Regions from separate parts of the Streptomyces sp. NPDC127595 genome, predicted to be linked through region 2. Evidence: riboswitches for the same ligand, from Rfam matches in the RefSeq annotation. Region 2 holds a riboswitch; the other holds the start of a gene.

Region 1 (7,217 bases), on a different contig from region 2:
CTCCCGAGGGAACGTAGAGCCGCTTGCCGCTGAGCACGGGGCTGTGCTGGTCCTCGCCGGTGGAGTCGCCGAGGGCCTCGCTCCACACCGGCTTGCCGTCCATGCCCAGGGCACACAGGACGAGCCCGCTTCGCACATAGATGCGATCCCCGGTCGCCACGGGGCTCGGCAGCCAGTCGCCGCCTATCTCGTACGTCCATGCCGTGCTGCCGTCGACCGCCCTGATGGCGTCGATGGTGCCCTGCCCCGTGGTGATCGCGAGCGACCGGTTCCCGGCGACCATCGGTCCGCTGTTCTCCGCCCGGGCATCCCACAGCAGTTCACCGTCGAGGCTGAACGCGTGCCGGTTCGCGCCTCCGTCCGACACCGCGACGAGGGTGTCGCCGACCAGGGCGGGCGGGCCGACGTCTCCGCCCGTCGAGACCTCCCAGAGCCTGCTGCCGTCCTCGGCGTCCAGGGCCACCAGGGCGTCGCCGAAGGTGCCCGCGTAGATCACACCGCCCGCCACGAGCGGCGTTCCGGTCGGACCGGCAGGGGTCGACGCACTCCACAGCACGGTGCCGTCGGCCGCGTAGCAGCGGAACCCTCCTTCATCGGTGCCGCCGGTGGCGACCAGCACGCCGCGGCCTGCGAGAACCGGCGGGTCGTAGCCGTTGTCGCCGACGTCCTTCGTCCACCGGAGCTTGCCCGACGCGTCCACCGCGCACAGCCGGCGTCGCGCCCTCTCCTGGTCCCAGACGACACAGAAGATCCCGTCCGAGGTGACGACGGACGTCGACACCTCCTCGCCGAGCGCGAGCTCCCAGCGCCGGCCGCCCGCACGGGACAGGGCGTGCAGCTTGCCGTTCGCGTCCCCGAGGTAGACGACCTCGCCGTCCGGCGACACCGCGACGCAGGGTCCGTACAGACCGCCGAGCCCGGCGGCGTCGTACTGCCAGGCGAGAGCGGCGGGAGTCTCCGCACCCACTGCGGTTGCGGTCGCGGTGGGCTTTGAGGTTCCGGCCCCCCGCGTTCCACTCCCCCGCTGCCACACCCACCACCCGGCTCCCCCGGTGGCGGCGACCACCGCGCCGCCCGCCGCAGCCGTCAGCAACCCGCGCCGCGAAGGCCGTTCGGGTGCCGGTGAGCTGTCCGGCGCCGAAACGCCCGTGACCGTCGCCGGGGCGATGTACTCGACGCGGCTCTCGCCCTCGCCCGACTCGCGCTCCGGAAGCCACCGTTCGTCGCCCGCGACCGTCGCCGGTGCGGAGGTGAGCCACCCCGGCCGCAGAGCCGCCCGCAGGGAGGCCGCCGAGTGTCCGGCGGCCTCGACCACTTCCTCGGGGGTGGGCCGGGCCCCGGGCTCCTCCCGCAGACAGGCCTCTACGAGCGGGAGCACGCGCGCCGGAACTCCGGAGAGATCGAAGTCCCGGGTTACGATGCGCAGCAGGATGACCGAGTCCTGGCCCTCCCCGAAGGGCTCGCGGCCGCTCGACGCGTAGGCGAGCACAGCGCCCAGCGCGAAGACGTCACTCGGCGGCCCGACCTCGGAACCGTTGCGTATCTGCTCGGGCGAGACGTATCCGACCGAGCCGACCATGGTGCCGGTGCGGGTCATCGCCGTCGCCTCCAGCGCCCGTACGATCCCGAAGTCGATGACCCGCGGACCGTCCGGCGCCAGCAGGATGTTGGACGGCTTGAGGTCACGGTGCACCATGCCCTTGGCGTGGATCGCGGCGAGGGCCTCGCCCAGTGCGGCCGCGAAGGTGAGCACCGCGTCCTCGTCCAGCGGCCCGCCGTCGAGCACCGCGTCGCGCAGGTTCGGCCCCTCGACGAACTCCGTTGCCATCCAAGGCCGTTCGCCCTCGGGGTCGGCGTCGACCACGCGCGCGGTGTACGTCCCCGTACCGCCGACGGTCTGCGCGGCCCGCACCTCCTGGCGGAACCGGGCGCGGAAAGTACGGTCCTCCGCGTGCTCGGCCCGCACCACCTTCACGGCCAGCCGGAGCCCGGCCCGCGACTCGGCGAGATAGACCTCGCCCATGCCGCCCGCACCGAGCCGCCCGAGCACCTCGTACGGACCGATCCGCCGTGGATCCGTCTCCCGCAGCGCCTGCACTCCCCGTGACTCCCCTGTTCGCCGTACGGCCGCCGAAGGGAGCGTATACGCCGTGCTCCTGTCAGGCGATCACACGGCGGGAACGCAACGCCCGTCCTGTGTGCGGTAGTTCCACTTCGCGCCGTCCCGGACGAGCTCCTTGACGGCGCGCACGAAACGCTCGACGTGCTCGTCCGGGGTGCCCGCGCCGAAGCTGACACGGATGGCGTTGAGGGACTTCTCGCCGGGCGCGGCCTCGGGAGCGCCGCACTCGCCCTGGGTCTCCGGGTCGCTGCCGAGCAGGGTCCTGACCAGCGGGTGGGCACAGAACAGACCGTCGCGCACCCCGATGCCGTACTCGGCGGACAGCGCGGCCGCGAAGTGCGAGCTGTTCCAGCCCTCCACGACGAAGGAGATGACGCCGACGCGCGGGGCGTCGTCGCCGAAGAGCGAGAGGACCCTGACCTCGGGCACCTCGGCGAGACCCGCGCGGACCGTGTCGATCAGCCGCTGCTCACGGGCGACGAGGGTGTCGAAGCCCGCCTCGGTGAGCGCCTTGCAGGCGGAGGCGATCGAGTAGACGCCGATCACGTTCGGCGAACCGGCCTCGTGCCGGGCGGCGCTCTCGTGCCACTCCACGTCCACGCCGCCGTCCGTACGCCGCGACACCTTGCGGCTGGCCCCACCGCCCGCCAGGTACGGCTCGGCCTCGCGCAGCCAGTCGGAGCGGCCGGCGAGGACACCGGAGCCGAAGGGGGCGTACAGCTTGTGCCCGGAGAAGGCGACCCAGTCGACGTCGAGGTCGCGCACCGACACCGGGTGGTGCGGGGCGAGCTGCGCGGCGTCGAGGACGATGCGAGCACCGTGCGCGTGCGCGGCCGCGGCCAGCTCACGCACCGGCCACAGCTCACCGGTGACGTTCGAGGCGCCCGTGACACAGACGAGGGCCGGGCCCTGGGGGTCGCGGTCACCGAGCGCGCGCTCCAGGGTCGCGACGGCCTCCCCCGGCGTACGCGGGGCGTTCAGGTACGTCACCCGCGCGTCCCGCCAGGGCAGCAGCGAGGCGTGGTGCTCGGTCTCGAAGACGAAGACCTGGCAGTCGGCCGGCAGGGCGGCGGCGAGCAGGTTGAGCGAGTCGGTGGTCGACCGGGTGAAGACGACCTGGTCGTCGTCACGGCAGTCCAGGAACTCGGCGACGGTGGTGCGGGAGTTCTCGAAGAGGTCGGTGGAGAGCTGGGACAGGTACCCGGCGCCACGGTGCACGCTGCCGTAGTACGGGGCGTACGCGGCCACGTCGTCCCACACGCGCTGGAGGGCCGGAGCGCTGGCGGCGTAGTCGAGGGCGGCGTACGTGACCTCGCCACCGGTGACGAGCGGGACGGTGACATCCCGGCCCAGAACGGGCAGCTGGGTACAAACAGCCTGGTCGGCGGCAACGGTGGAGACAGACATGGCGAACTCCTGTGAGACTCAGGGAAATCACCGCGCGAGCCGGTCCATGGAGGTGGCGCTCAGCGCGGCAAAGGGTGAAAGGGACAGGCGGAAGAGGGGCTCTGCGCCCTATCGCATTCGCTTGCTCACAGAAGGCTCCCTCGAATGACCAGGACCCCTGGGCCTTTACCACTCAGAAGAGGGAGGGGTCCGCGCTTGCCGCAGACCTCGCTGCCTACGGCCTGGTCTTCACCCGGGGCACCCCGCCACGGACGGAGGGTTGCCGGACAGTCGGCCGGGGCCTCATGACTGTCACTCATGACCTGCCGAAAAAACTAACCGAACTGATCGCGACGGCGCAACCCGTGTCCGGATCCCGGAACGCGAAACGGGCCGGAACACGAAAGAGGCCGGACGGAAGGCGGAAAGGGCCGGACCACTTCGGCCCAGCCCTATCGAGCCGGCCCGGCCCCCCTTCGAACCGCCTCGCAGGCTACGCGTTGGTCGCCGCCACCCACCGCTCCAGCGTCCGCTTCGCCGCCCCCGAGTCGACGGCCTCCGCCGCCTCCGCCATCCCCGCGCGGATCTGCTCCGCGAGCGACCCGTCACCCGGCGACAGAGCCACCAGCGCCGCCGCCGAGTTCAGCAGTACGGCGTCCCGCACCGGCCCCGTCTCTCCGTCGAGGAGCCGCCGGGCCACGTCGGCGTTGTACGTGGAGTCCGCGCCCCGCAATGCCTCGATCGGGACCAGGTCGATACCGACGTCCCTCGGGTCGAAGGTCTCCTCGGTGACCTTTCCGTCCCGTACGACCCACACCCGGGACGTGGAGGTGATGGTCAGCTCATCGAGCCCGTCGTCGCCGCGGAAGACCAGCGAGGAGTTGCCGCGCTCGGCGAAGACTCCCGCCACGATGGGCGCCATGCGGGGGTCCGCGACACCGACCGCCTGCGCCTTCACCCGTGCCGGGTTCGTCAGCGGGCCGAGCGCGTTGAAGACCGTACGGATGCCCAACTGCCCACGTGCGGCGCCCACATGACGTAGCGCCGGGTGGAACTTCACCGCGAAGCAGAAGGTGATGCCGGCCTCCTCGGCCACCTCGGCCACCCGCTTGGTCGTCAGCTGCAGATTGACCCCGAGCTTCTCCAGGACGTCGGACGCGCCGGAGGCCGAGGAAGCGGCCCGGTTGCCGTGCTTGACGACCTTCGCGCCCGTCCCGGCGATGACGATCGCCGACATGGTGGAGATGTTGACGGTCTTGGCCCCGTCGCCGCCCGTACCGACGATGTCGACGGTCTTCCCCGGCACCTCGATCACATTGGCGTGCTCGTACATCATCCGTACCAGCCCGGTGATCTCCTCGACGGTCTCTCCCTTGGCCCGCAGCGCCACCGCGAACCCGGCGATCTGCGCGTCGGTCGCCTCACCGCGCATCATCAGGTTCATCGCCCAGGCGGTGTCGTCCGCACTCAGGTCACGGCCGTCGAGCAGACCGTTCAGCAACCTGGGCCAGGAACGGTCCGCCGCGGTGTCGCCTCCAGCGGGGTTCACAGCGCTCATGGTCGCTCCTGGGGTTCTCAGAGAGGTACGCGGGTGGGCTCGCCCCCATACGCAGGGGGCGAGTCCACCCTATCCAGCCCTGGAGACGGCAAAGAGCCCCGTCCATGCAATGGACGGGGCTCCAGCCGTGGCGATCAGCGAGGATCGTAGGGGTGATCAGTGGTGGCCGTGGCCGCTCGTGATCTCCTTGTACTCCTCGACGGTGGGCTTGGGGATCTGGTTGTCCTCCCCGTAGTAGCCCTTGCTGAGCTTGGCACGCAGCTTCTGCGAGCCCTTCACCTTGCGCTCGACACCGTTCTCGTCGACCGGCGCGCCGATCTCGGCAGGCTGGTACTGCTCGTGCGCGGTGAGCGTGTGCAGAGCCTCCTGGCTGAGCGGCTCGTGGATCTCGACGAACTCACCGTGCGGCAGGCGCTTGATGATGCCCGACTCGCGGCCGTGCAGCACCTTGTCCCGGTCCCGGCGCTGAAGGCCGAGGCAGATCCGCTTGGTGGCGATGAACGCGAGGACCGGCGCCACGAAGAAGGCGATGCGCACGAACCAGGTGATCGAGTTGATCGACAGGTGGAAGTGCGTGGCCCACAGGTCGTTTCCACCACCGATCAGCAGGACCATGTACCAGGTGATCCACGCGACACCGAAGGCCGTACGGGTCGGGACGTTGCGCGGGCGGTCCAGGATGTGGTGCTCGCGCTTGTCGCCGGTGACCCAGGACTCGATGAACGGATAGACCGCGATCGCGACCAGGACCATCGGGAAGATCATCAGCGGGATGAACACACCCAGGACGAGCGTGTGACCCCAGAGGTTGATCTCCCAGCCCGGCATGAACCGGATCAGGCCCTCGGAGAAGCCCATGTACCAGTCGGGCTGGGCGCCGGTCGACACCTGGTCCGGGCGGTAGGGGCCCATGGTCCAGATCGGGTTGATCGAGGCGAGGCCCGCGATGGCCGTGATGACACCGAAGACCAGGAAGAAGAAGCCTCCGGCCTTGGCCGTGTAGACCGGAAGGAGCGGCATGCCGACGACGTTGTCGTTCGTCTTTCCGGGGCCCGCGAACTGCGTGTGCTTGTGGTAGAAGACCAGGATCAGGTGGCCGACCACCAGGCCGAGCATGATGCCCGGCAGCAGCAGGACGTGGATCGAGTAGAAGCGGGCCACGAAGTCGCCGCCCGGGAACTCGCCGCCGAAGAGGAAGAACGAGAGGTACGTGCCCACGATCGGCACGGACAGGACCGCGCCCTCCATGAAGCGGACACCGGTGCCGGAGAGCAGGTCGTCCGGGAGCGAGTAGCCGGTGAAGCCGGTGAACATGCCCAGGACGAACAGCAGGAAACCGAAGATCCAGTTGACCTCACGGGGCTTGCGGAACGCACCCGTGAAGAACACGCGCATCATGTGCACGAACATGCCGGCGAGGAAGATCAGCGCCGCCCAGTGGTGGATCTGCCGGATCAGCAGACCACCGCGCACATCGAAGGAGATGTGCATGGTCGAGTTGAACGCCTCGGACATCAGCTGGCCCTGCAGCGGGACGTAGCTGCCGTGGTACTCCACCTCGTTCATCGACGGGTGGAAGAACAGCGTCAGATACACACCCGTGAGGATGATGATGATGAAGCTGTAGAGGCAGACCTCGCCCAGCATGAAGGACCAGTGGTCCGGGAAGATCTTGCGCATGTTGGCCTTGGCCAGGCCATAGATGCCCAGTCGGCCGTCGGCCCAGTCGGCGACCCGCTCACCGGCGGGTGCCTTCTTCCGCGAGTTCGCCTCGCCCGGGTCGGAGGTCTTCGCAGCAGTGGTACTCATCCGCGCTCCCAGAAAGCAGGACCGACGGGCTCTTCGAAGTCGCCGAGCGCCTCGAGGTAGCCCTCAGCGTTCACACCGATGCGCAACTGCGGCAGGGCGTGACCGGCCGGGCCGAAGATCACTCGGGCACCGTCGGCGAGGTCGAAGGTGGACTGGTGGCACGGGCAGAGGACGTGGTGCGTCTGCTGCTCGTACAGGGAGATCGGACAGCCGACGTGGGTGCAGATCTTCGAGTAGGCCACGATGCCCTCGTGGGACCACTCGAGTTCCCGCTTGTCCTTGATGTTGTCCGGCTGGAGCCGGACGATCATCAGCGCCGCCTTGGCGATCTGGGTCTGGAAG
Region 2 (7,217 bases):
CACCCTTCCGCCGACTCCGTTGCAGAAGGTGCGGACCGGGCTGCGTGACCTGCGGGCCCGGGTCAGGAAGGAGGCGGCGATATGACCACCGACCCGCTCGGGACACGCCCGGCCGCCGTCGAGGTCCACGACGTGCACAAGTGGTACGGCACCCATCGGGTACTGGACGGCGTCGACTTGACGGTCAGGCCCGGTGAGGTCACGGTGATCCTCGGACCGTCCGGCTCCGGCAAGTCGACCCTCCTGCGGGTGATCAACCACCTGGAGAAGCCCGAGATCGGGCATGTCAGCTTGAACGGCGAGCTGATCGGCGTACGTCGGCACGGCAAGCGCAGCGCGACGGGGGTCCCCCCGGCCGAAGGCTGGGGGAGGCTCAAGGAGCTGAGCGAGCGGGCGATCCTGGCTCAGCGCAGCCGGATCGGCTTCGTCTTCCAGAACTTCAACCTGTTTCCGCATCTGACGGTGCTGGACAACGTGGCGGCCGCCCCGGTCGCGACCGGCCTGCTGAAGAAGCCCGAGGCCGAGAAGCTTGGGCGCGAACTGCTCGACCGGGTGGGACTGCACGACAAGACCGACGCCTATCCACGCCAGTTGTCGGGCGGTCAGCAGCAGCGGGTGGCCATCGCGCGCGCCCTCGCCCTGCGGCCCGGAGTGATCCTCTTCGACGAACCCACCTCCGCGCTCGACCCCGAACTGGTCGGTGAGGTGCTGGAGGTCATCAAGGACCTGGCCGCCGGTGGCACCACTCTCGTCATCGTCACCCACGAGATCGGCTTCGCCCGTGAGATCGCCGACCAGGTCGTCTTCATGGACGGCGGCCGGATCGTCGAACAGGGCTCGCCCGCCGAGGTGCTCGACCACCCGAAGAACGAACGGACCAGGGACTTTCTGAGCAAGGTGCTCTGATCCCTCCGGCCGTTTCCCTGCCCCCCGCTCACCCTCTTGACCCGCGACCCGCCGCCGGGTTCGCCCCCCACACACACCGCACCTCACCACATCCGCTCACCGAACAAGGAAAAGCCATGCGTACCCTCCGTTTCCGAAGCAGGCTCCTTCGCGGTCTCACCGCGGGCACCGCCGTCGTCACTCTCGCCACCGGGCTCGCGGCGTGCGGGGGTGACAGCGACGCGGCCACCAAGACCGACGCAGAGACCGGGACGGTCACCGTGGGCGCACTGTCCAACGGTGCCGCGAAGCAGACCGACCTCAAGGTGTCCGAGGTCCCGTCCATCAGCGCCGAACTGCCCAAGTCGGTCTCCGAGAGCGGCAAACTGGTCATCGGAGTCGGCGCACTGCCCGCCGGGGGCCCGCCGCTGGCGTATGTGGGCGATGACCAGAAGACCCTCACCGGCGCCGAGCCCGACCTCGGCAAGCTGGTCGCCGCGGTCCTCGGACTGCAGCCCGAGGTGAAGAACTCGACCTGGGAGAACCTGTTCGTCGGCATCGACAGCGGCAAGGTCAACGTCGCCTTCTCCAATGTCACCGACACCGAGGAGCGCAAGGCGAAGTACGAGTTCGCCTCCTACCGCCAGGACAACCTCTCCTTCGAGGTGCTGAAGAGCAGCACGTGGAACTTCGACGACAACTACGAGAACCTGGCAGGCAAGACCATCGCGGTGGGCGCGGGAACCAATCAGGAGAAGATCCTGCTGGAGTGGAAGGCGAAACTGGAGAAGGAGGGCAAGACGCTCGACGTCAAGTACTACCCGGACGGCAACGGCACGTATCTGGCGCTGTCCAGCGGGAAGATCGACGCCTACTTCGGGCCCAACCCGGGCATCGCCTACCACATCACCCAGGTCGCGAAGACCACCAACCCGACGCGTAATGCGGGCAAGTTCTCCGGCGCGGGTGAGACGCTCCAGGGGCTGATCGCGGCGACGGCGAAGAAGGGCAGCGGGCTGGCCCAGCCGATCTCCGACGCGATCAACTACCTGATCAAGAACGGTCAGTACGCCAAGTGGCTCGCCGCCTGGAACCTCTCCAACGAGGCCGTGAGCACCTCGCAGGTCAACCCGCCCGGTCTGCCGCTCGACAACTCCTGACGATCCGTCAAATCTCCTGGCCGACGCAGGATTCCGCCGCCGCGACAACGCCGCCGACAACAACGACGGTCGCCACGACTCGACTCGACTCGACTCGACTCGACTCGTCACGTCGTTGTCGGCGGCGGAACGCCTGCCGCGGCCAGGGTTTCACCCCCGAAGATGACCCCGTTCCCGTTACGGAGATCCAACACCGTCATGGTCACCAGTGTCCGTCCGACATCGTCGCAGAGCCCGACGGCATCCCACATCCTGGACAACGCTTCCTGGGCCGCGCTGACCGGTCCGCATGCTTCGTTCGCCGAGCGCCTGGGCCGCGCCGCCCGCTACCCCAGAGACGTCTCCCCGTTCACCGGCCTGGCCGACCCGGCCGATCCCCGCGCCTGGTCCGACCTGGCCGCACTGGTCGGACCAGGAACCGAAGTCCCGGTGTCGGGGGTCGAGGCCGTTCCCGACGGCTGGGACATCGTGCGGCGGGGCGAGGGCGTGCAACTGGTGGACACCGCGCTGCGCACCGAATCCGCTCCCGAAGCCGTGCTGCTCGGCCTCGACGACGTACCGGAGATCCTGGAACTGATCGCCTTGACGGAGCCGGGCCCTTTCCTGCCGCGCACGGTCGAACTCGGCACCTACCTCGGGGTTCGCCACTGTGGACGCCTCATCGCCATGGCCGGCGAACGGCTGCGTCCGCCGGGCTGGACGGAGATCAGCGCGGTCTGCACCCACCCGGAACACCGGGGTCAGGGGCTGGCCACCCGGCTTGTACGCGCGGTCGCGGCAGGCATCAGGGAACGTGGGGACATCCCCTTCCTGCACGCCTCCGCCACCAACACCGGCGCTATCCGGCTCTACGAGTCGATCGGCTTCACCTTGCGCCGCCGGAGGAACTTCCTGCTTGTCCGAACTCCGGGCGCCGGGTCGGAACAGACGGAGTAGCCGCGTGGTTGTCCCTGCTGAGGACGCACGGCGGTGTGAGCACGACCATGATCCCCGGGCATTGCGCAGCGCTGTGGCCTCCCGTAACGTCCCCAGCAGGTTATGAGCGTCAGCGTCAAGCCCTGGCTTGCTGACCGGCAACCCTCCTCCGCGGCGGGGTGCTCCAGGTGACGACCAGGCGGTTCCCGTCCCGGGTTCCGCAAGCGCGATGCCGGCGGCCTCCAGACCGCCGAGCCGGAAGGGCGGAGGTGACGGACATGCAGCCCGTGCCCCGTCTCCGTGTCCTGGTTCTCGCCCCGCGCCGTCGCGTGCACCTCTACTCCCGGCCGCACATCGACCTTCAGCGCGTGGCCGGCGCGCTCTGTCGTCCCTGACCTGTCACCCCGCCGCCGCACCCTCCCAGTGGAGGCCCGGCGATCTCACACGGTCGATCAGGAAGGCACCACTTTCGTGTCCTCGTCAACGTCGTTGCCCTCATCCTCTTCCTCTCCCGCCGCACTGCACCTGGCCGTCGCCCTCGACGGCGCGGGCTGGCACCCGGCCGCCTGGCGCGATCCGGTGGCCCGCCCCCATGATCTGTTCACCGCCTCGTACTGGACCGACCTGATCACCGAGGCCGAGCGCGGCCTGCTCGACTTCGTGACCATCGAGGACAGCCTCGGCCCGCAGTCCGCGCGCCTCAGCGAACCGGACGCACGCACCGACCAGGTACGCGGCCGACTCGACGCCGTCCTCATCGCGGCCCGTGTCGCGCCGCTGACCAGCCACATAGGGCTGGTGCCGAGCGTGGTGACCACACACACGGAGCCCTTCCACATATCCAAGGCCATCGCCACCCTCGACTATGTGAGCACCGGCCGCGCGGGCTTGCGCGTGCAGGCCTCCGCACGGCAGAACGAGGCCGCTCACTTCGGACGCCGGACGTTCCCGAAGCTCCGTATCGAAGACCTGGAGACACCGGCCCTGCAGAAGTTGATCGTCGATCTCTTCGACGAGACCGCCGAGTACGTCGAAGCGGTGCGCCGGCTGTGGGACAGCTGGGAGGACGACGCGGAGATCCGGGACGTCACCACCGGCCGCTTCGTCGACCGCGACAAACTGCACTACATCGACTTCGAGGGCAAGCACTTCAGCGTCAAGGGCCCCTCCATCACACCCCGTCCGCCGCAGGGCCAGCCCCTGGTCAGCGCCCTGGCCCACGAGTCCACGACGGGCGCGCCGTTCCGGCTGCTCGCTCGCAGCACCGACATCGGATACGTCACTCCGCACGATGTCGAGGAGGCGCGTGCCATCGTCGCCGCGGTCCGCACCGAACAGGAGGCGGCCGGACGCGCCGAGGAGCCGCTGCACCTCTTCGGCGACCTGGTGGTGTTCCTGGACAACGACCCCGCCGCCGCGGAGGACCGGCGGGAGCGACTCGACGCCCTCGCGGGTTACCCGTACACCAGCGACGCCCGGGTGTTCACCGGCACTCCCGTACAACTGGCCGACCTGCTCCAGGAGTTGCAGGAGTCCGGGCTCGCCGGCTTCCGGCTGAGGCCGGCCGTTGCCGGGCACGACCTCCCGGCGATCACGCGGGGCCTGGTCCCCGAGCTCCAGCGCCGCGACGCCTTCCGGCACTCCTACGAGGCCGACACCCTGCGCGGGCTGCTCGGGCTCGCCCGCCCCGCCAACCGCTACGCCGCCCACGTCTGAGCCGGAGGGACCTCACCCATGAGCAAGTCAACGGACAAGCCGCTCAAGCAGATCCACCTCGCGGCGCACTTCCCCGGCGTCAACAACACCACCGTGTGGAGCGACCCCGAGGCCGGCAGCCACATCGAGTTCAGCTCCTTCGCGCACTTCGCGCGGACCGCCGAACGCGCCAAGTTCGACTTCCTGTTCCTCGCCGAAGGCCTGCGGCTGCGCGAACAGGGCGGCCAGATCTACGACTTGGACGTCGTCGGACGGCCAGACACCTTCACCATCCTCAGCGCACTCGCGGCCGTCACCGAACACCTCGGTCTGACCGGCACCATCAACTCCACGTTCAACGAGCCCTACGAGGTGGCCCGTCAGTTCGCGAGCCTCGACCACCTCTCCGGCGGGCGCGCCGCCTGGAACGTCGTCACCTCCTGGGACGCCTTCACCGGCGAGAACTTCCGCCGCGGCGGCTTCCTCCCGAAGGACGAGCGGTACTCCCGGGCCAAGGAGTTCCTCGCCACCACCAACGAACTGTTCGACTCCTGGCACGGGGACGAGATCGTCGCCGACCAGGGCAGCGGCACCTTCCTGCGGGACGCGCAGGCCGGAGCCTTCGTGCACAAGGGACAGCACTTCGACATCGAGGGGCAGTTCAACGTGCCGCGCAGCCCGCAGGGCCGCCCGGTCATCTTCCAGGCCGGAGACTCCGACGAAGGACGCGAGTTCGCCGCCGCCGGCGCGGACGCGATCTTCAGCCGGTACAGCACGCTCAAGGAAGGCCAGGCCTTCTACACGGACGTCAAGGGCCGCCTCGCCCGGCACGGCCGCACCCACGACCAGCTGCTGATCCTGCCCGCCGCCACCTTCGTCCTCGGTGACACGGACGCCGAGGCGGAGGAGATCTCCCGCGAGGTACGGCGCCAGCAGGTCAGCGGCGCCACCGCCATCAAGCACCTCGAGTTCGTCTGGAACCGGGACCTGTCCGCGTACGACCCGGAAGGCCCGCTTCCGGACATCGATCCGGACCCGGGCGAGCACACCATCGCCCGAGGCCGCGCCCAGGTGCGGATGTACCGTGACCCGCTGGCTACCGCCCGGGAATGGCGTGAGCGCGCGGCCGCCAACAACTGGTCCATCCGCGACCTCGTCATCGAGACCGGCAACCGTCAGTCGTTCGTCGGTTCCCCGGCCACCGTCGCCGAGACCATCAACGAATTCGTCCAGGCGGACGCCAGCGACGGCTTCATCCTCGTCCCGCACATCACTCCGGGCGGCCTCGACGGCTTCGCCGACACCGTCGTCCCGCTGCTCCAGGAGCGCGGCGTCTTCCGCACGGAGTACGAGGGCACCACTCTGCGCGACCACCTGGGCCTGGCCCACCCCGACGCGGACGCGTCTGCGGAACGAGCCGCGTCATGAAGTTCCTCGCCATCACCCTGATCGTGCATGCGCCGGACCCGGTGACCGGCGTTCAGAAACCGACCAACGCGCGCTTTCGCGAGGTCATCGACAACGCCCTGCTGGCCGAGGAGTTGGGCTTCGACGGCTTCGGCGTGGGGGAGCGGCACGAGAGGCCGTTCATCTCCTCCTCGCCGCCCGTCGTCCTCAGCCACATCGCCGCCCTCACCTCCCGCATCCGCCTGTTCACAGCGGTCACCACGCTCAGCCTCCTCGACCCGGTGCGCGCGTACGAGGACTACGCGACCCTGGATCATCTGTCGGGCGGGCGGCTTGAGTTGATCATCGGCAAGGGCAACGGCACCGCCCAGCGGGAGCTGTTCCACGTCACGCCCGAGGACCAGTGGGAGCGCAACGCCGAGGGTTACGAGGTGTTCCGGCAGATCTGGCGGCAGGACAAGGTGACCGCCGCGACCCGCTTCCGCCCCGAGCTGCATGAGGCCGAGGTGTGGCCCCGGCCGTTCCAGCAGCCCGTCCGGGTCTGGCACGGCAGCGCGACGAGCAAGGAGTCGGTGGACCTCGCCGCCCGCTACGGCGATCCGCTGTTCTCGGCGAACGTCACCAACCCCATAGAGCCGTATGCCGAGTTGATCCGCTACTACCGGGAGCGCTGGGAGCACTACGGCCACGACCCGGCACGGATCACGGTCGGTGCCGGATCGGCCGGCTACCACGCGGCCCGTACGTCGCAGGAGGCGATTGCCGCCTACCGGCCCGTCTTCGAGGGGCAGTTGGCGTTCCAGAAGAGACTCGGCCTGGAACCGGTGTTCCCGACTCTGGAGGACTTCGTGGAGCGCAGCTCGGCGCTGATCGGCAGCCCCCAGCAGGTGATCGAGAAAGTGCACCGCTACCACGAGCAGTTCGGGCACACCGTGCTGCACCTGCACGCCGACGCGAGCGGGCTGACCGGAGACCGCCACCGCGCCTCCCTCGAACTCTTCCAGTCCGACATCGCGCCCGTGTTGCGACGGGAGATCCCCGATCCGCCGTTCGCGTGGGGCCCGGTGTTCGCGGAACCGTCGGCGGGCACGAGTGCAACTGAGCCCGCGTCAGCACCCGAGTCCGTATCAGAGCGCGTGTCCGCGCCCGCCGACC

What was found. Region 2 has a riboswitch for S-adenosylmethionine ahead of ACFVKT_RS03980 (putative leader peptide). Riboswitches for the same ligand answer to the same signal wherever they lie in the genome.
Region 1: it holds a riboswitch for S-adenosylmethionine, as region 2 does, so the genes downstream of both, ACFVKT_RS33680 (aminotransferase class V-fold PLP-dependent enzyme) here and ACFVKT_RS03980 (putative leader peptide) in region 2, are expected to answer to the same signal.

The regions. Positions count from the first base shown of each region.
Region 1 is NZ_JBHXWK010000013.1:203,459-210,675, forward strand. It holds gene ACFVKT_RS33675 (PQQ-binding-like beta-propeller repeat protein) at 1-2,098, opposite strand, end outside; gene ACFVKT_RS33680 (aminotransferase class V-fold PLP-dependent enzyme) at 2,168-3,529, opposite strand; SAM riboswitch class IV at 3,716-3,832, opposite strand; gene trpD (anthranilate phosphoribosyltransferase) at 4,002-5,066, opposite strand; gene ACFVKT_RS33690 (cytochrome bc complex cytochrome b subunit) at 5,223-6,875, opposite strand; gene ACFVKT_RS33695 (Rieske 2Fe-2S domain-containing protein) at 6,872-7,217, opposite strand, start outside.
Region 2 is NZ_JBHXWK010000001.1:935,031-942,247, forward strand. It holds gene ACFVKT_RS03960 (amino acid ABC transporter permease) at 1-85, shown strand, start outside; gene ACFVKT_RS03965 (amino acid ABC transporter ATP-binding protein) at 82-906, shown strand; gene ACFVKT_RS03970 (transporter substrate-binding domain-containing protein) at 1,023-2,045, shown strand; gene ACFVKT_RS03975 (GNAT family N-acetyltransferase) at 2,244-2,981, shown strand; SAM riboswitch class IV at 3,080-3,193, shown strand; gene ACFVKT_RS03980 (putative leader peptide) at 3,239-3,355, shown strand; gene ACFVKT_RS03985 (LLM class flavin-dependent oxidoreductase) at 3,450-4,676, shown strand; gene ACFVKT_RS03990 (NtaA/DmoA family FMN-dependent monooxygenase) at 4,695-6,083, shown strand; gene ACFVKT_RS03995 (LLM class flavin-dependent oxidoreductase) at 6,080-7,217, shown strand, end outside.